Regions from separate parts of the Shewanella sp. SM20 genome, predicted to be linked through region 2. Evidence: riboswitches for the same ligand, from Rfam matches in the RefSeq annotation. Region 2 holds a riboswitch; the other holds the start of a gene.
What was found. A riboswitch is a leader RNA that binds a small molecule or an ion and turns the genes downstream of it on or off. The one in region 2 is predicted to bind lysine.

Region 1: it holds a riboswitch for lysine, as region 2 does, so the genes downstream of both, lysC (lysine-sensitive aspartokinase 3) here and L5M18_RS17180 (Na+/H+ antiporter NhaC family protein) in region 2, are expected to answer to the same signal.

What each region holds. Positions count from the first base shown of each region.
Region 1 covers NZ_JAKKRK010000038.1:183-10,836, forward strand. Annotated here, with positions in the region: partial or broken gene L5M18_RS15610 (DUF4113 domain-containing protein) at 217-492, opposite strand; gene L5M18_RS15615 (class 1 fructose-bisphosphatase) at 1,328-2,320, opposite strand; gene L5M18_RS15620 (S9 family peptidase) at 2,587-4,899, shown strand; gene arcA (two-component system response regulator ArcA) at 4,989-5,705, opposite strand; gene L5M18_RS15630 (DUF3293 domain-containing protein) at 6,294-6,728, shown strand; lysine riboswitch at 6,829-7,003, shown strand; gene lysC (lysine-sensitive aspartokinase 3) at 7,154-8,509, shown strand; gene L5M18_RS15640 (succinylglutamate desuccinylase/aspartoacylase family protein) at 8,511-9,644, shown strand; gene L5M18_RS15645 (zinc transporter ZntB) at 9,742-10,654, opposite strand, start outside.
Region 2 covers NZ_JAKKRK010000045.1:23,577-34,230, forward strand. Annotated here, with positions in the region: gene L5M18_RS17165 (thymidine kinase) at 279-875, opposite strand; gene L5M18_RS17170 (multiheme c-type cytochrome) at 1,417-3,561, shown strand; gene L5M18_RS17175 (M3 family metallopeptidase) at 3,766-5,916, shown strand; gene L5M18_RS17180 (Na+/H+ antiporter NhaC family protein) at 6,061-7,629, opposite strand; lysine riboswitch at 7,709-7,905, opposite strand; gene L5M18_RS17185 (electron transfer flavoprotein subunit alpha/FixB family protein) at 8,001-8,927, opposite strand; gene L5M18_RS17190 (electron transfer flavoprotein subunit beta/FixA family protein) at 8,928-9,677, opposite strand; gene L5M18_RS17195 (H-NS family nucleoid-associated regulatory protein) at 9,988-10,380, shown strand; partial or broken gene L5M18_RS17205 (amidohydrolase family protein) at 10,596-10,654, shown strand, end outside.

The DNA of each region.
Region 1 (10,654 bases), on a different contig from region 2:
CTAAAGTCATCTACGAGGTAATAATATCACCTCTATTTAGGTGGCCAAAATTAGTGTGCCACTACACAACGCCAGCCTACTCTATCTGCCAGAGTTTTTTTTGTAGCTTGGGTAAAATCATCTCTATTTGTAGCCAAAGGGCTTTCCTCATACACCTGCAATTACTACATTTAGCAACCTATAGCAAAATGATGAACGATAATCCAGATTATATTATTAGCACTTGATGCGTGGCAGGCTGTGCCATTTTGTTGAGTATTGCGGCGTTAGAAACTCTCGCCGCATTGCCCATTTTTGCTTTGTGCCTTGCGCCGCAAGAAATAGCGTGTCCCTTCCATATTTGTCATTTAACCGATCAAGGATATTCATCAATGCTGGATTGGCCTTGGAAGCGTTAAAAAGGTCTAGCTTGCAGTTCTTCTCGCTGGTTAGGTCGAGCAACCCAACGCCGATTTTGTAATATCTAACGCCGTCTCTGAAAAGCGCCGAAGCACAAAAGTTGGGACAGGCACAAATCTGCCGGGATTTACAGCCAACACAGAAGTTACAGGAGTTCACCTCCCCTCGGAGTTGCCGCAGGGCGAATAGACAAATTGCGTGAGTCTTGCCATGGATGGCAAGCTAGCTTTCGCAGGTGCAGGGACGCATCCTTCGGAAGCGATAGCGAATTTGGCAATGAGCCCAAGGGGCTTTCAACTCCGTTGGGGCGTCTTGGAGCATCCAAGGAGGATAGGACGAGCAGTCCTCCTTGGTCGGGTGTGGGGTGAAGGCCCACGACTTTGATTCACCTCGGCCGTAAGGCCGCAATTTCTTCCGAAAGATCGGACAGGCATAATTCTTTCTGAATTTACAGTCCATACAGCATCGACAGGAGTTCACCATCCCCTCGGAGTTGCCGCAGGGCATTTGCGTTCGTTGCGTGAGCGAGGCATGGATGCCGAGATAGCGTCAGTCGAATCAGGGACGAGCGTCTGACGCGATAGCATAAGGACGCTAAATGCCCAAGGGGCTTTCAACTCCGTTAGGGGCGTCTTGGAGCATCCAAGGAGGATAGGACGAGCAGTCCTCCTTGGTCGGGTGTGGGGTGAAGCCCCACGATCTTGATTTATCTTGGCCGCTAGGCCGCAATCAATATAGCATTGTGCTAAACAGCACGAATATCAGGCAGAGGGTTGAAGCCCCACGACGTTAAACTTCTCGGCCATTAGGCCGCAATTTCTTCAGCGGTAAAGCCGCATCAAAACTCAATTGTCGCATTCCGCGACAACAAAAAAGCCACTGTGGTCAGTGGCTTTCATCTGAAAAATCAAAATCTAAGCGATTCGGCTTAGTCCAGATTGGGTTCTTCACTGTAATCGATACCATGGTAGCTTAGGCAAGCGTCCACTTCATTGGCGCTACCTAAAATCACTGCTACACGTTGGTGAATTTGTGTTGGTTGAATATCCAAAATGGTTTCATAACCGGTAGACGCCTTACCGCCAGCTTGCTCGACTAAGAGGGCCATTGGGTTGGCTTCGTACATTAAACGCAGCTTGTATGGCTTTTTCGGATCTTTATTGTCGGTTGGGTAAGTAAAAATACCACCGCGAGAAAGTACGCGGTGCACGTCACCCACCATGGCGGCAATCCAGCGCATGTTAAAGGATTTTTCGCGAGGGCCAATTTTACCGAGCAGTAAATCGGCAATATAGGTCTGCATTGGCGCTTCCCAAAAACGTTGGTTCGACATGTTAATGGCAAACTCTTGGGTATCTGGGCTAATGCTCATGGCGGCGTTAGTCAGTAAAAACTCATTGGTTTCTGGGTGCAAAGTAAAGAGTTGCACGCCTTGGCCTGTGGTTAATGCCAGCATGGTCGATGGACCATAAAGGACATAACCTGCGGCTAATTGCGCACGGCCAGATTGTAAAAAGCTAGTTTCAGTCAGCTCGCCAGCAGGCGCGGGCAGGACGGAGAAAATGGTGCCGACTAACGAGTTGATATCGATATTAGATGAGCCATCTAGCGGATCGAAACACACCAGGTATTGACCATTTTGGCTGACTTCAACCACATGATCTTCTTCTTCCGACGCCAAACCGCGCACTGTACCGTCAGCTTTTAATGCATCTTTGAGCATGTCGTTGGTGATGATATCCAGTTTTTTCTGGGTTTCACCTTGGACGTTTTCTTGCTCAGTCGCGCCTAACACGCCCGCAAGTGCACCGTGGCGAACGGCATGGCTAATGGCTTTTGAGGTGTCGGCTAAGGTTAAAATTAGGTGGGAGAGGGAGTCGTTCACTGCCTGTGAGGTCAGGTGCTGGGCCAGAGTCTGCATGTTATGTCCTTTAGAGGTTCAACAATGAGGTCAATTTCGTTATTTGCCGCGAATGATAACTCAGTTAGTCGACAATTTCAGCGATGTTGCTGATGCTTTTAGCGAATATTGGGGCTTTTTGGGATTATTTGGATTGAGCTTGGCGCAAGGGCCTAATTTGTATCGGCATATTGCATGCTCTTTCTATTTATAGGCGGCCTCTGGCACAATGTCGGCTTGTTTTTAATCGCTGACATCTTAGGCGATTATGCTCCCAAGGAATAATAATGATTAAAAATAGGTTAACTTGGTTCCCTGCGTGCTCACTTAAGGTGCGCGCCGTTCCCCTACTGATAGCGAGCCAAATGGCCATGATTTCGACAGCTATGTTTTCAATTACCCCAGCTTATGCAATGGAAGGCGGCAAACTGCCACTGACGATTGAGCGAATGAACGCCTCGCCCGCCTTAGCGGGCACCAGTCCTCGAGGTTTGAAATTGTCACCCGATGGTCAGCGTGTCACTTATCTTGCGGGCCGTAAAGACAATCAAAACTTTTATGATCTCTGGCAGATGGATGTAAAGACGGGTAAATCTAGCCTATTGCTCAATGCCGATAAGTTGGCAAGCAATGAATTATCCGATGAAGAAAAAGCCCGCCGCGAGCGCCAACGTATTTATGGCGAAGGCATTATGGAGTACTTCTGGGCCGATGATAGCCAAGCGCTATTAATTCCGGCTGCTGGTAATCTGTATTATTTTTCATTAGTGGATAACAGTGTCAGCCAACTTCCCATTGGCGAAGGGTTTGCCACAGATGCGCGCCTATCGCCCAAGGGACATTTTGTGTCTTTCGTGCGGGACCAAAATTTGTATGTGTTAGATCTGGCAACCAAAAAACTCCAAGCTATGACGAGCGATGGCGGCGGGGCGATTAAAAATGCCATGGCCGAGTTTGTCGCTCAGGAGGAAATGGATCGCATGACAGGTTATTGGTGGGCGCCCGATGAATCGGCCATCGCCTTTACCCGTATTGATGAGTCCGGTGTCGAACAAGTAACCCGTAACGAAATCTATGCTGATGGTATTAAACTTACTGAGCAGCGCTATCCCTATGCCGGCAAAAACAACGTCGATATCGCCCTCGGTGTGGTCACGTTAAAAAATAAGGCTATCAATTGGGTGACCCTGCGCGAAGAGAACAGCGCAGACAAGAGCAAAGATATTTACCTGCCGCGGGTCGATTGGTTGCCCGATAGCAAACATTTGTCGTTCCAGTGGCAGAGCCGCGATCAACATCAGCTCGATTTACAGTTAGTGGCGTTAGATGCGCTTACTAAACCAAAAATCTTAGTGAAAGAACGCAGTAACGCTTGGGTGAACCTCAATAACGATCTGCACTTTTTAAAACAGCAATCGGCTTTTATTTGGGCATCTGAGCGTGACGGCTTTAATCATCTGTATCTTTTTGACTTAAAAGGCAAACTTAAAACCCAATTGACTCAGGGCGAGTGGGCTGTCGATGCGTTGGAATACATAGATGAAACCGCTGGTTGGGTATATTTCACTGGCCGCAAAGATACGCCAATCGAGAAACAACTTTATCGCGTGCCTTTAGCGGGTGGCAAGGTTGAGCGGGTAAGCAAGCAAGCGGGCATGCACGATCCTGTGTTTGCCGACAATCAAAGCGTGTATCTGGATTATTTCAATAGCTTATCTCAGCCACCGCAGATCAGTTTACACGGTGACAAGGGCCAGCAACTGGCTTGGGTTGAGCAAAATGAAGTCAAGCAAGGCCATCCTTTATATGAATATGCGGGTCTGTGGCAACTCCCTGAATTTGGTGAACTGAAAGCCGAAGATGGCCAAGTGTTACAAACCCGTTTATTCAAACCTGTGCCGTTTGATGCAAGCAAGAAATACCCTGTCGTTGTGCGGGTTTACGGTGGGCCGCACGCACAGTTAGTGACCAACAGTTGGAGCGAGCAGGACTACTTTACCCAGTATCTTGTGCAACAAGAGTACGTAGTATTCCAATTAGATAACCGCGGCAGCGCCCACAGGGGCACAAAGTTTGAGCAAGTGATTTACCGTCATTTGGGTGAAGCTGAAGTCAAGGATCAAAAAGTGGGAGTGGACTATTTACGGAGTCTGCCATTTGTCGATGCCGATAATGTAGCGATTTACGGCCACAGCTACGGCGGTTACATGGCCTTGATGAGTTTATTTAAGGCGCCGGATTACTTTAAAGCCGCGATTTCGGGTGCACCTGTAACCGACTGGCGCTTGTATGACACCCATTATACTGAGCGTTACTTAGCCCATCCGGAGGGGAATGAAAAAGGTTATGAAGCCAGCAGTGTGTTCCCTTATGTGAAAAACTATCAAGCGGGTTTGTTGATGTATCACGGCATGGCCGATGATAACGTCTTGTTTGAAAACAGCACTCGGGTTTATAAGGCGTTGCAGGATGAGGGCAAACTGTTCCAGATGATCGATTATCCTGGATCTAAACATTCGATGCGTGGCGAGAAAGTGCGTAATCACTTATATCGCTCACTGGCAGATTTCCTCGATAGGCAGTTGAAAAACGCCAAATAGTAGGCATAAAAAAACCAGATCCTAGGATCTGGTTTTTTGTGAATCGATACTTATCAAACCAATTAATGCGGATGTCGCTTAGCGGGCGATTAGCCTTCTAAGTTACCGCAAAAACGATAGCCTTCACCGTGAATAGTCGCGATGATTTCTGGCGTATCTGGCAAGCTTTCGAAATGCTTACGGATACGACGGATAGTCACGTCTACAGTACGATCGTGTGGCTTAAGTTCACGGCCAGTCATTTTCATCAGTAGATCGGCACGAGTCAAAATTTTGCCTGGGTTTTCAACAAAGTGCAGCATAGCGCGGAACTCGCTACGTGGCAGTTTGTAAGATTCACCCTGTGGGCTCACTAATGAACGGCTGTTGATCTCTAAGCTCCAATCATTGAAGCGGTAGTATTCTACTGAGCTCTTTTCTTCGACTTCAGCGCCAGCGCTGTTGACACGAGTCAGAAGGTTACGAGCACGAATCGTTAATTCACGTGGGTTGAACGGCTTGGTAATATAATCGTCCGCGCCAATTTCAAGTCCAAGAATTTTGTCGACTTCGTTGTCACGACCTGTCAGGAAGATAAGACCGATGTTGTTGATTTCACGTAGTTCACGTGCCAACAATAGACCATTCTTACCTGGCAAGTTAATGTCCATAACGACCAAGTTAATTTTGTTTTCCTGCATAGCCTTATGCATTTCTGCGCCATCATTGGCCTCAGTTACCACATACCCTTCTGCCTCGAAAATACTTCTCAGCGTGTTACGGGTAACGGCTTCATCTTCAACGATCAGAATGTGCGGATTTTGCATATTATTTACCTAAATTTTAATCAGTTTATACTAACCAATAAGAGCAACTTACTTCGGGCTCTTATATTCATAAAAGCGTTGATACTTCCTTGAACTGCTTTGTGCTCAAAAGGAAAATCTTTACGGTGACATCTATATCTGGATGTAGATTAAGTGCACGTTTAAGTGTAATACGAGAAAACGTAATCAGTACCAACTTCGATAAGCAATAGTTAGAATAAGTTCCTTAACTATTGTTTTTTTTAAATGTTTAAAAGACAAATCAAATGTAGAACAGATTTTAAACAGATGCCCGGTCAGTTCACGTTACTTTAAGCGATATATGTAACAAACTGTATTGAACGATAAGCATCTTGCTCAATCTGTTTCAACTCACCAGTACGTACATTGTACTCGTTTTAGTCATTTGTTAACAAATGAAATGTTAACAAATTTTAGGTGAGCAGGGGTTTTTACCATGATATTTACTTTAGCTATTGATTAGTATAACTAATGTATTTCTTATTCCTGTGAGCCAGTTCACGCCTCTTTGGATTTTACAATCACTCTGCTACACTAGCTTGGGTTCATTTTTCGACTAGACTACCAATGGACAATACGACTCAAAATTTGTGGCAATGTTACCAAGCGCCGTTGTTTTTGCTGACTCAAGCATTATCCTGTGATTTTTCCTTTGCTGTTATTACCGCTCATAATCCCGCTTCAAAGCTTCTCTCTCCTAGCCAAAACCGTTTACTCGATCGCCAACTTCTTCGTGAAATTGAATTACTCGGTAGCCCTTATCGTGCTTTAGTGGGCGCCGCACCGGATTTATCCCACATGGAAAAAAGTTGGGCCGTGTTTATCGATAGAACGATGGCATTGCAATTGGGTAAGAAATTTAATCAATATGCGATTTATGTTGTCGAACAAGGGGATGTGAGCTTAGTGCCTTGCACCTTGGATGGACATGATGAAGTGTGTTTAGGCAAATTTAGAGATTATGTGCAGCTGGTATACGAGCTACCCGATTTGAACATTTAGTTGTTTTCAAAAGATTTTATTTAAATTGTTCATTTGTTATGAAATTAGCATTGACTTCATTAGGGGTTTATTGCTACTTTTTTCGTCCCTTTCCTAGGAAAGGAACAGAAGAGGAGCGTTAACTAGGTAGTCGGTCAGAGGAGCACAAACTCCAGCGATGACTGATGAGGGAGATTAACGCCGAGGCATAGATATGGTTGCTGCATGTTTATGTCGGTCGCTCAGGCTGAATCCTGACGATTGTCACCTGTAATTGGTGGAGAGCTTCTGGTGACGATTGCTGTTTCCCTTCTTTTGGGGTGCGTTATCATTGAGCACCAGGCTCTTCGAACGAAGTCAGTTCGGAGTGTGATCATGTTAGTTAATCAATATCTTATTCAATCTGCATTTATTTGTTGCCCTACGTGTTTCACGGAGGTGCGCTAATGTCCCTCGTTGTCGCAAAATTTGGTGGCACCTCAGTCGCCGACTATAACGCTATGAATCGCTGTGCCGACATAGTGTTAGCTAATCCTCATTGTCGTTTAGTCGTGGTCAGCGCTTCGAGCGGCGTGACGAATCTACTAGTGGAATTGACCCAAGAAGCCATCAACGACGATGGCCGATTACAGCGATTAAAACAAATTGCCCAAATTCAATATGCGATTTTAGATAAGCTCGGTCGTCCTAACGATGTGGCCGCCGCATTAGATAAATTATTGAGTCGCATGTCGGTATTGAGTGAAGCGCTCGCATCACAACGCAGCAAAGCGACCATGGATGAGTTGTTGTCCCTCGGTGAGCAATGTTCTTCGGCGTTGTTTTCGGCGGTGATCCGCGAGAAAGGTGTCAACTCAAGTGCCTTCGATGTGCGCCGAGTATTACGTACTGACAGCCACTTTGGCCGCGCTGAACCTCAGGTTGAACAGATTGCGACTCTAGCTCGTGATTATCTACAGCCACTGTTAGTGGAACAAGTGATTGTCACGCAAGGCTTTATCGGTGCCGATGAAGCCGGTCAAACGACCACGTTAGGTCGTGGTGGTAGTGACTATTCTGCTGCACTGTTAGCTGAAGCGTTACGCGCCTCAGCGGTAGAGATTTGGACCGATGTCGCTGGGATTTATACAACAGATCCTCGCCTTGCGCCCAATGCCTTTCCGATTGCAGAGATCAGTTTCAATGAGGCTGCCGAGATGGCGACCTTTGGTGCCAAGGTATTGCATCCTGCGACTATTCTTCCTGCCGTTCGTCAGCAAATTCAAGTGTTTGTGGGTTCAAGTAAAGAGCCTGAAAAGGGCGGAACTTGGATCCGTCATCAAGTGGAAGATGCGCCCGTATTCCGCGCTGTGGCTTTGCGCCGCGATCAAACCCTATTAAATCTTCACAGCTTGCAAATGTTGCATGCTCAGGGCTTTTTAGCGGAAACCTTTGCGACATTAGCGCGACATAAGATCAGTGTGGATTTGATTACCACATCAGAAGTGAATGTGTCTCTAACCCTCGATAAAACTGGTTCAGATTCGAGTGGTCAAGGTCTGCTGAGTGAGGCATTGCTGCAAGAATTATCACAGCATTGTCGGGTGCGAGTTGAAGATGGATTGGCCTTAGTGGCAATTATCGGTAATCGTATTGCGACGACACCGGGTATCTGTCGCCGTGTATTTGAAGTGTTAGAGCCACACAATGTGCGGATGATTTGCCAAGGTGCCAGCCCACATAATCTGTGTGTGTTAGTGGCCGAAGCGGAAGCGGCGCAAGTGGTTAAATCGCTGCATCAAAATCTGTTCGAAGGCGTTTAGTATGTTGCCGACAACATCGTCTCTGCAAATCGGGGAGCTTGCCGCAGGGCAAGCACTCACTTTGCCTATCTACCATTTCAAGCCGAGTGACGATAAGGCAACTGGCCCCAAAGTGTATATTCAGGCCAATGTCCACGGTGCTGAAGTACAAGGTAATGCGGTGATTTATCAGTTGATGAAGCAGCTTGAACACTGTGATATCCGCGGCGAAATCACCTTAGTGCCATTGGCGAATCCACTCGGGATCAACCAAAAAAGTGGTGAGTTTACCCTTGGCCGATTTGATCCTATTACGGGCGCGAATTGGAATCGTGAGTATTTGAATCATGCAATCGATTTGCCGACTTGGTATGGCGAACATGCCAAGCTGAGTGATAGCGAGCTGCTCCAAGCCTATCGCAGTACTTTGGTTGAAGCCTGTCAGCAAAAATTGCGTCATGAATGGGGCATCACCACGGGTCATAGACTTGCGGTTAACCTGCAGATTATGGCCCATGGCGCGGATATAGTGCTCGATCTGCACACAGGTCCTAAGTCTTGTAAGCACTTGTATTGTCCTGAATATGACTTAGCTGCTGCGCAGTTTTTGTCGATCCCTTATACGCTCATTATCCCCAATGCCTTTGGTGGCGCCATGGATGAGGCTGCGTTTTGTCCTTGGTGGCAATTGAGTGATTTTGCAAAATCAAAAGGGCGCGATTTAGGAGTTGCAGTGTCAGCGTTAACGTTGGAATTGGCGAGCCAAGAGCGCGTCTGTCTTGAGGATGCACTAGTTGATGCACAAGGGATTTTGGCATATTTAAGCCACCGAGGAGTGATTGCTGAAACCGTTGCGCCCGCTAAAATGCAGCGCTTTGGTTGTTACCTTAAGGACTATAAAAAGTATCACGCGCCAAGTGCTGGATTAGTGGAATACCTCGCGCCTGTGGGTGAACCACTGGCTGCGGGGCAGCCCTTAGTCAATTTACTGCGAATGGATTTATACGGTACGGCGGATGAGCTAAAAACGGTTAGTTTGCCGCAGGACTGCGTGCCGATTTTGCACTTTGCTTCGGCGTCAGTGCACCAAGGAACTGAGCTTTATAAAGTGATGACCAATGTGTTTGAGTTGCCGACATTCCAGCCTAAATCATAAAAATTAGCTCGTAAGCATTAGCTCATAACAATTAGCTTAAGGGACTGAGAGAAAACAACGCCAATCCTAATCGATTGGCTTTGTTGTTTTAAGGTGGCTATAACCACTTAAATCGATAAAACAGCGCCATTTGCAGGGCGACGAGTGAGATTAATATGCCGCAGAAGGTGGCGAAGGCCCAAGTGTTGTCCGCGCCCGGTATCCCGCCAATGTTGACCCCAAGTAAGCCTGTTAAAAAGCCTAGCGGTAAGAAGATTGCTGACACTAAGGATAAGAAATATAAGCGTTTGTTGAGTTGCTCCGATTGCTGACTGAGTAATTCTTCTTGAGTTACATTAGCCCTATCGCGCAGGGCATCGAGATCTTCAATGGTGCGGATAAGTTTATCGTTTGTTTCCCTCAGCTTGAGTCGCTCAGTATCTTTAAATAGGCTAAATTGCTCAGAAATCATTTTCGAGAATGCTTCGCGCTGTGGGGCTAAATAGCGGCGAATGGCCACAGTTTGACGGCGCAGTTCGGCGATATCGGTACGTAAGTCTTTCACATTGCCTGAGACGACTAGCTCTTCTAAATCAGAGAGCTGTTCTTCCAATTTATCAATAAACTCGACTTTACGATTGGTCAGTCGCTCGCAGATTGCGACGATAAAGTCCCCCGTAGTTGTAGGCCCATTGCCCTCAAGGATTAGCTCGGCGACATCTTTGACCGACTGTAACTCGCGATCGCAGGTGGATATGATCCGCTGTTTATCGGCATAGATACGAACGGCCACCATGTCTTCTGGAGCAGAATTGGGGTTGAGGTTGACGCCGCGTAACGCGAGTAATATGCCTTCACCTGTTATCACTGCACGGGGACGAGTGTCTTGGGCGAGTAGGGCATCACTTTCGACCTTAGGCAGACCGCTATTGAGTATCCAGTGGCGTGCCTTTTTATTGCGATAGCGAAGGTGTAACCAGAGTAGGCCATCCTGAGGATCCCATTTTTCGATCTGTTCTAGGCTCAAGGTG
Region 2 (10,654 bases):
TAGCCATTATCCGGCTCTATTAATTAGTCTTAGTACCCATTATGTTCCACACTTTATCAAACCTAACTTCACTGTAAAGAAGGGTGCCTGTGACCCACAACCGCCACTAATCAATACTAATGTTAAGCTGATAGTACATTTTGCCAAATATTAATTTGTTGATATCAAGGTATTTTCAGCGCTTAAGGCAACAGACAGTATGACTTAAAAACAAAACGAGCTAATTTAAGTCGCACAAAAAGAATGAGTCGCTCAATAATCACACTATTAACGAAGCCTCATCCCACATATTCATGCGCATCCCAGATAAATTCACGAAAATGTTTGCGACAGACAGACTCGTAACTTTCATTACCACCAATCGCCACTTGCTCACCCTCGCGCATCACCTTGCCTTCACCATCAAGACGCACCACCATGTTAGCCTTACGTCCACAATGGCAAATAGTCTTCAACTCAACTAATTTATCAGCCCAAGCTAATAAATAATGACTGCCGCTAAAAAGTTCGCCTTGAAAGTCCGTTCTTAAGCCATAGCAGAGTACAGGAATATCAATATTATCGACCACATGCGTCAGCTGCTTAACCTGTTCTTTACTCAAAAACTGACACTCATCCACAAGCACACAACTTAATGGCGTAGCTTGATGCACATCGCTAATCATTTGAGTTAAATCATCTTGGCTACTAAATACCTGTGCTTCGGTTTCAATGCCAATACGTGAGGCCACTTTACCTTTGCCATATCTGTCATCTATGGAGGCTGTCATGACCAAAGTATTCATACCGCGTTCACGGTAGTTATAGGATGACTGTAATAGGGAAGTGGATTTACCCGCGTTCATTGCCGAATAATAAAAATACAATTGAGCCAAGACTTATACCCTTTAAAAACGTTATCGCTTACGCGTCTGCTACCAGAGCCAAATTGAGCGCTAGTCTAACATTGCGCTTCACATCAGAACACTAGCAGCCGCTAAGCTTTTATCATGAAATTCTGCAATGACACCAACTTATCAATCATTTTAATCCCCAATCGCCTCCTGAAATATTTCTAGTCCACTTCATTTAATACTCCTCCCTGCAAAAAACATAAAAAACGCCCCGATGCCGTTCAATTGTTAATGAAAGCTTAACTGAAACTTAAATGTTGTTTCATAAGGAAAAATTAGTAAAAGTTAAATTTAAAAAGTGCGATCTACCTCCAAAGTAATAGGTATAAATGGGCTTGCGCTCAAAAAACAAACACAAATTTAACAGTAATATTTCATTCGAGACAAAACGTGCTCAATTAAAAAAAGAAAAGTATTCGATAGCTTGCAAATTGAGACCAACGGTCAAAGCACTAATCTACCCTGCAAACTTTAGTGCTCCACTCCGTCCTTTATTCGCATATTGGATCAAATGAAGATTATGATGAGAATTTTCACCTCTAGAAAACTGGCATATTTAGTTGCCTTAGCACTAACTGGCGCCCTTGTTGGCTGTGGCGATGATGGTAAAGATGGTGTGGATGGAGCACCAGGAACGCCCGGTATCCCTGGAACACCTGGTACGCCAGGAACACCCGGTGAGCCAGGAACACCGCCCCCTGTCACCAGTTCTACTATGACTAACGTCAAAGTGATCAACTATAGCTTTGGCGAAGGCAGTACCACTTACGAATTTGAAATTACAGATGAAAATAACAACCCAATCAATGGATTGGTTGCCGTTCAAGCTAAGGTCGCCGCATTAACCGAAAAAGGATTTATCAATAATCGCACAGAAAGTGCAATTGATGGTAAAGAGGATAATGTGCATATTGGTGGTGCAGTCTCTCAAGCAACAGAAGGTGCTGTACTGACCACACTAGGCGATGGGCATTACACATTCAGTGCGCCAATGCTAGGTGTTAATGTTGGCACTGAAGGGATTGTTTGGTTAAAAGTCGGTGGCGATAAAACCACAGGCATTGCAAGTTCTGCTGAACTAGTGGTAAATAAGCCTGAAGGTGCTTTCTCTACCACCACTGAAGCTTGTTATTCTTGTCACATCGATTATGCAAACGGCAATGGCAAACACTCAAGTCATGTAGCTCAAGGCATGGAAGGTGAGGTAACCTTTGTTGAAGGCTGTTTAGTCTGTCACGGTTCTGTAAGCAAAGGCGTGAAAAATGCCGAAGGTTTCTCTATCGGTGGTTACGCAACCAATACACTTTCAAAAATAGGTCATATCAATCACCAAGATTTTACTAAAGACTTTTCAGTACAAAACTGTACATCTTGTCACGTTGAAGCACCTAAAAACATAAACGTAGCTGGACCAGGTTGTATTGATTGCCATGACAGTGGTGGCGTACCTGGGGCTATTCTCCCAAGTGATGGTGCGGATTTACGCATTATGCACGAAAGCAAAGCGGGTATAACAGAACGCCAAGCCATTCGTGCTAAATACAAAGTAAGTCTATCTACGCCTGTTAAAGTAGCTGATATATCTACAAAAGCTGACCACGTTGCAGAAGACTGGAGTAGCACTGGTAGTAATAGGCCTAACCCAGTTACAGTGCCTGCAGAAGAAGGCTTTTGTACTACATTAACGGTTAAAGATGTTGATGGTAACATCTTCAATATTAAAGATAAGTTCAACTACTCAAACCCTCTAGTGTTTAATGCCGCTAAACCAATCGTCTATGCAGGTGCCTATTTACATTCCTATGAAAATGGCAGCCTAGTGGGACGCCCTGGTAACCGCACTAACTACTTCTATGGCTATAACACCGATGGCACTAAAAACATTTGCCACTCTAACATCGATACGGCCGCAGTAAATGCTAACTATGTTTATTCTGCCCGCGTAACATTCAGTACCGCTGGTTGGATGGAATATGATGGAAATGCTCGTTATTACAGTGATGGCAAGCTAAGAGCGACAGGTTATGATGGCTCTATGGGCATATCTTTCACCGCTTACTCTGACGTTGTTAACCCAACGACTGGTGCAAAAGTCTCAGCCTTTGGCCGCCGCTCAGTGGTTAGCGATAACAGTTGTACTACTTGTCACAACGATGCCACTGCGTTCCACAAAAATGGTGCCTTCGATGAAGGTGGTAAAGCTTGTATTGCCTGCCATGACAACGGCATGGAACGTACTTCAGCTGCACTAGGCGCAGGTTTTGGTCCTATGGTACACAGCTGGCACTGGGGTAATGGTGCGAAAGTGGGTGAAGTCGTTGCTGACAAAGATGGCAACCGTGTAATCACAGCTAACAGCGCAAGTGTAATTGAAGCCTCTACTAGCTGCGTTGCCTGTCACGAAAAAGCGATTGATTTAGGTAAAGTGCCAAATCAATATATCCTTGAAAAACAAGGTAGCAACAAAATGACAAGCCCAGTCACCGCTAACTGTTATGCCTGCCACACTAGCGATTCAGCTAAGGCGCATATGGCAAGCAACGGTGGTGAAATCAGCATACCAAAGGTTGCTGACTGGTTTAAACAACCGACCTCTGAATCCTGTGCAGTATGTCATGACACAGGTAGAAGTTCTGGTATTGATAAATACCACAAGTTTACTCGCTAATTAATCATCTCATCATCGCGTGATTAAGAAGTAAGTAAAAAGCGGTACCTATTTTCCCTGCAAGGAAATAGCCAAAGGAGTCTCGCTAATGCGAGGCTCCTTTTTTACTTAGACATTACCCGATAACAAGCCATTTTCAGCCCTATTTAAGTTACTAACGTTACAGTCCTAAAAAAACAACAATTCAAAGGAAGTCACTCAATTATGCGTAAAAGTTTTATTGCCATCGCCATCGGCGCCACTCTCACCGCCGGATTCATGGCAGGTTGCAGCAGCACAGAAACTAAAGCACCTAACGTTATCTCGGTACCAACCCAAAACCCGCTGTTCCAAGCCAGTAACCTGCAATATCAAGCCCCTGATTTTAGCCTCATTAAGAATGAGCACTTCGCGCCAGCCCTAGAGCAAGGCATGGCAGAGCAGTACCAAGAAATTCTCGCAATAGCCAATAATCCGGCAGCAGCAACCTTCGATAATACGATAGTGGCTATGGAGAAAAGCGGCGCCCTACTCAACCGTGCATCAAGCGTGTTTTATAATTTAGCAGGGTCGAATAGCAATCCAGAACTGCGTAAAATCCAAGGCGAAATGGCGCCCAAAATGGCAGCCCACTCAGATAATATCAACTTAAACCCAACGCTATTTGCGCGTATTGAAGCCATCTATAACGACCGTACCAACATAGGGTTAACCCCAGAAGCCGTACGTTTGGTTGAGGTATATCACCAACGCTTTATCATGGCTGGCGCTAAACTTACCGATGAACAAAAAGTTAAAATCCGCGCGTTAAATGAAGAACAATCAACACTAACGAATGAGTTCTCTCAGCGTTTATTGCGCTTAACCAAAGAAATCGCCGTTCTGGTGGATTCAAAAAGTGAACTTGCTGGATTAACCGACGGTGAAATCACTTCAGCCGCGAACGATGCCAAAGCGGCAGGTCACGATGGCAAGTATCTGATTAACATCACCAACACCACTCGCCAACCTGTGTTGGCATCACTGGAAAACCGTGAGCTACGCCAGCATATTTGGGAAGCCTCAGCGAACCGTGGCTTAACTGGTGAAAACGAAACTGCGTCGCTGGTATCTCGTTTAGCGCAACTGCGCGCTGAGCGCGCCACCCTATTAGGTTATGAAAACTGGGCGAGTTATCGCCTAGCGCCGCAAATGGCCAAAACGCCAGAAGCGGTTTACAGTATGTTTGGCTCTATGGTGCCAGCCGTAGTCGCTAATACAGAGAAAGAAGCGGCCGATATTCAAGCTATGATCGACAAGACTGGCGGCAAATTTGAACTGGCGCCATGGGACTGGGAATTCTACGCCGAGAAAGTCCGCCAAGAAAAATACGCCCTCGATGCCAATAGCATCCGCCCATACTTCGAATTTAACCGTGTGCTCGAAGACGGCGTATTCTACACACTCAAAGAACTCTATGGCGTCACCTTAAAACCACGCCCAGATTTACCGGTTTACCATCCCGATGTGAAAGCCTACGAAATGTTTGATGCCGATGGCTCAAGCATGGCCATTTTCTACGCCGACTATTTTGCCCGTGAAGGTAAACGTGGTGGCGCTTGGATGAGTTCGTTCGTCGGTCAATCCTTCCTCGAAGGCACTAAACCTGTGGTCGTCAACGTGATGAACATAAAGAAAGCGCCCGAAGGTGAACCCACCTTCGTCAGCTATAACGAAGTCACTACTATGTTCCATGAAATGGGTCACGGCACCCACGGCATGTTTTCTAAAGTGACTTATCCAAGTCTGGCGGGCACCTCGGTTTCACGCGACTTTGTCGAATTCCCATCGACGTTTGAAGAAGATTGGGCCGCCCATCCAAAAGTGTTAGCGAACTACGCGAAACACTATGAAACGGGCAAACCCATTCCCGATGAACTGCTGCAAAAACTACTGAAATCTGGCAGCTTCAACCAAGGCTTTGACACTCTAGAATACATGGCCGCCGCATTAGTAGACATGGAATGGCATTCATTAAGCCCAGATACGCCGCTGCAAGATGTACCAACCTTTGAAGCCAATGCCCTGAAAAAGCACGGCTTAAACATTAGTGCCGTACCTCCGCGTTATAAGTCGACCTATTTTGCCCATGCCTTCCCCGGCGGTTACTCGGCAAGTTATTACGCTTATATGTGGAGTGAGATTTTAGCGGCGGATGCGTTTGCCTATGTACAAACCCAAGGCGGGCTCAATCGTGAAATCGGCATGAAGTACCGCAAAACGATCCGTGAAGTGGGTAATAGCATAGCGCCAATGGACGCCTACAAAAACTTCCGCGGACAAGAGCCAACCACGGAAGGCTTACTTAAACGCCGCGGTCTAGATCAAGCACGCTAAGCTAAGAGTTGGTAGCCTTAATGCGGTAGGCTAAAGATAAAGACAAACTCAGCCTTAACCAAAAAAATCAGCCAGCATAATGCTGGCTGATTTATTTTGACTTATTTGACGTGAACGTTTGCAGTGAAAGGTTTCAATTAACGTCTAGCTAATTGCGCCTTTAGATTTGATTTTAAGTACGATAATACTGATCACAAATGCCACACTACAAGCAACTAAACCCGCGACAACAGACTCGGTAAATCCAAGTGCCACATAACCCACTAAGCTAATAAACGCCGCAATGAGTGCATAAGGTAGCTGGGTTACCACATGGTCGATGTGGTGGCAACTGGCGCCCGTAGACGACAAGATAGTCGTGTCGGAAATTGGCGAGCAATGATCGCCAAATACAGCACCCGCCAGCACAGAGGCAAGCATAGGCAACATCATGCCAGTGTGACTTCCCATCGCCATATCAGCAGCAATCGGCAACATGATCCCGAACGTACCCCAGCTAGTACCGGTTGAGAACGCGGTAATACCTGCTAGCACAAACATTAAGGCGGGTAAAAACGCGAACGGAATATTTCCTGTTGCTAAACTCGCCATAAACTTACCGGTTTCGAGTTGACCAATCACACCTGCGATTGTCCAAGCAAATAACAGGATGTAAATCGCCGGCAGCATAGAGCGAGCGCCCTGCACTATACCTTTGACTATCATCAATTTCTCAACGCCTTGCACTAAATTCAATATCAGCGAAACCGCTAGACCAATTAATGCACCAAAGAAAAGTGATGAACTGACATCGGTTTTCTCAAAAGCAGAAATAATATTAAATTCAATCCCTTCCGCCGCGAGTACTTGAGCGCCACTGTTAATCATGAAATAGAGGGTTGCAAATACCAACACGGTAATCGGCAGGAACAAACCTAAAATCTTACCGGTTTCGGCTTCAGGTAAATCCGCGTTCGCCCCAGGCGGTAATCCTTTAGACTCATCGTATAAATTACCACGTTGGGCATTGAGCTCATGCTCACGCATTGGCCCAACATCTAATCCCATAAAGACAACAAAAAGTAATAATAACAAGGAGAAGATTGCGTAAAAGTTCATCGGGATCATTTGAATAAAAATACTCAAATGACCCGTATCAGCAAAACCATGGGCAGTTAATATCCCGCCAATGAGTGCGATAATATAAGCGCCCCAGCTCGAAACTGGAGATATAACGCACACAGGCGCCGCAGTAGAATCTAATAAATAAGCTAACTTAGCGCGGGAAACATAATAACGATCGGTAACAGGTCGAGCGACCGAACCAACAACTAAACTATTGAAATAATCATCAATAAAAACTACGCAACCTAAAAACATGGTCAATAGTTTAGCGTCACGTTTATTACGTATATGTAAACGAGCCCAATCGGCAAAAGCCCGCGCGCTGCCACTTACGGTAATTAACGCAGTGATCATTCCCAGTACAATTAAGAAACCGAGAATATATAAGTTCCACGAATTTAGACCTTTATCAGTCCAAAAAAGCCCTTTAACGCCATTAAATACAAACTCACCCGTTGCTAAAGGTGAAAATTGATTGAGCAATAAAGCACCAATTAAAATACCTAACCCCAAAGAAAGCAGTACACGGCGAGTCAAGATCGCCAACACGATAGCCACCGCAGGCGGCAACAAGGAAAGTGCCGAATCGGCATAATTCATAACAGTCATTGATTATTATCTTCGTTAAATACGAATGGAGGGCGACTGAACTGGTGGGAAAAGGCAATAGATACCCAAGGTCACCTGTCCTATCAGTAGCGCTCCATAGTAACTATTCCCAATATCCATATCGGAAAATACTATGGCAGTGCTGCACCTATTAGGTACAACCCCAGCAGTTGATCGTGATAAATCGAACCACTTCGGCACCAAATCCTTTCGCAATCGATCAACGGAATCACCCTACTGATCACTACTAATATTTGGCGCGCCTCTACTTCTAAGAACGCCCTTGCACGGGCGTGAGGCACATAAAAACATAAGCGGCTTAGCAGATGCTACCGCAAAGCCACTTAATGTGACCTAGATCACAGATAAAATCAACTGAGACTTGTAATCAGCTCAGGAACCGCCTCAAACAGATCTGCAACGAGTCCATAATCGGCAACTTGAAAAATCGGCGCTTCAGGATCTTTGTTGATTGCAACGATGACTTTAGCGTCTTTCATGCCGGCTAAATGTTGAATCGCGCCAGAAATACCGACGGCAATATACAAGTTTGGCGCAACGATTTTACCGGTTTGACCCACTTGTAAATCGTTAGGCACAAAACCTGCGTCAACTGCAGCGCGTGATGCGCCAACTGCTGCGCCGAGCTTATCAGCAAGTTGCTCCAACATGCCGAAGTTTTCACCACTGCCCATGCCTCGGCCACCAGATACGATAATGCCAGCATTGCCTAACTCTGGACGGGCAGAAACTGTCAGCGATTGAGAAACAAACTGAGTTCTCGCTTCAAACACTTTATCGAGTGTCGTCACAGCCGCACTGTTACCTTCTGGCGCAGCGTCAAACGCACTGGCGCGCACTGTCATCACTTTAATGGAATCATGGCTTTGCACTGTCGCTAAGGCGTTACCCGCATACACAGGGCGCACAAAGGTATCGGCATTGACAACAGTAATGACTTCTGAGATTTGCGCGACATCTAATAATGCCGCCACGCGCGGAAGCGTGTCCTTACCTAAACTTGAAGCCGAGGCCAGAATGTGACCATAGTTTGGCGCTAAGTCCGCCAGCAATTTGGCAAAATTTTCCGCTAAATGCGCTTCATACACGCTGGCATCGGCAACGAGTACTTGGCTAACGCCTTGTAGTGCCTGCGCCGCTTGGACAACCGCGCCACATTGGTGACCCGCAACCAAGACATGTACTTCATCGCCTATGGCACGGGCGGCGGTAACAATTTTTGCAGTATCGAGTTTCAATGCAGCATTATCATGTTCAGCTAATACTAAAATGGCCATTTAGATCACCTTCGCTTCATTTTTTAACTTTTCAACTAGCTCAGCTACCGACGCTACCATGATGCCCGCTTTACGTTCAGCTGGCGGAGTGACCTTCACAATCGTTTGGTGACTCTTTAACGTCACACCTAAGTCTGCCACAGTAAATACTTCTAATGGCTTACGCTTGGCTTTCATTATGTTAGGCAGTGAAGCGTAACGGGGTTCGTTCAAACGTAAATCGGCGGTCACAACAGCAGGTAAAGGCAGTTTAAGAGTTTGCATGCCGCCGTCAATTTCACGGGTGACTTGTAATGTATTCGCTTCTAATTTGATTTCTGAAGCAAAGGTCGCCTGTGGCATATCCATTAACGCGGCAAACATTTGGCCAGTTTGGTTATTATCACCATCGATGGATTGCTTACCAAAAATCACCAGCTCTGCTTGTTCTTTGTCTTGTACCGCTTTGAGCAATTTGGCGATAGACACTGGCACGAGATCTTCTTCAGTATCGATATGAATTGCACGATCTGCGCCTAATGCAAGCGCGGTACGCAGTTGTTCTTGCACGGCTTTATTACCAATACTGACAACAACCACTTCAGTAGCGCTACCCGCTTCTTTTAAACGAACCGCTTCTTCTACTGCGATTTCACAAAAAGGGTTCAACGCCATTTTTAGATTTGCAGTGTCAACACTTGTATTGTCAGCTTTGACCCTGACCTTCACATTGGCATCAACAACGCGCTTAACGGGCACCAATACTTTCATAGGGTTTCCTTCCTACACTTTCATGTACATGGACAAAACATTGGTTAATACCAATGCAGGATAGAGCAACTTTACGTCCTGTTAACGTTAACGTCAACCAAAGTCAAACGCCTGTTTGTATTTTTTAATCCGCTGCAACGGCCACTTTTTTGGACACTTATTTGAGGGAATAAGAAAAGTTCAAAAAATAAATAATATTTAATTTCCTTAAAACGCATAATTTTATTTGATTCGAGCTATATTAGTTTCTATCATTTAGGTGTTGTTCACCATTATCCTGTATTAAAAATAGAGTGGGACGAAAATAGATATGAGCGAATTTTTAGAGATATTAACTCACGGCCGTCGTTTTAAAGCTGCAGTAAAAGAACTTAGCGTTGAAGAGTTACGTGATTTAGCCGACAAATTAGATAAAATTTTAGTAGAACGCGAGTCTATGGCTGAGGAAGAAGAACAAGCCATGGCAGCTCGTAATGCTAAGATTGAAGAAATCCGTCAACAAATGGAAGCCGTTGGTTTATCAATTGATGACTTAGGTGGCGTAGCTGTTAAAGCTGCTGCAAAGAAACGCGCTCCTCGTCCAGCCAAATACCAAATTGAAGTTGACGGTGAAATGGTTCAATGGACTGGCCAAGGCCGTATGCCTACCGTATTTAAGAACGAGATCAACAAAGGTCGTTCTATGGAAGATTTCTTAATCTAATCCAACCAAGTGTGATGGCGCTAATTGCCAACACCAGTTTGCATAAAAGCTCGCATTAATTGCGAGCTTTTTTATATCCATCAATCGTTTCAAACTTAAACGACAGCCGTTAATTCCGCACCTCACTCCCGCTCAAATTACGTTACAATTCAGCCTTAGTATTTACATCTGCTTTCAGTTACTCTTTGTTCACCCTCACTCGATTGAATAAAATAATGCAGATAAACAATAAGATAATGATAAGCTGCAGCATAATCGCTAGCTTAGTATCACA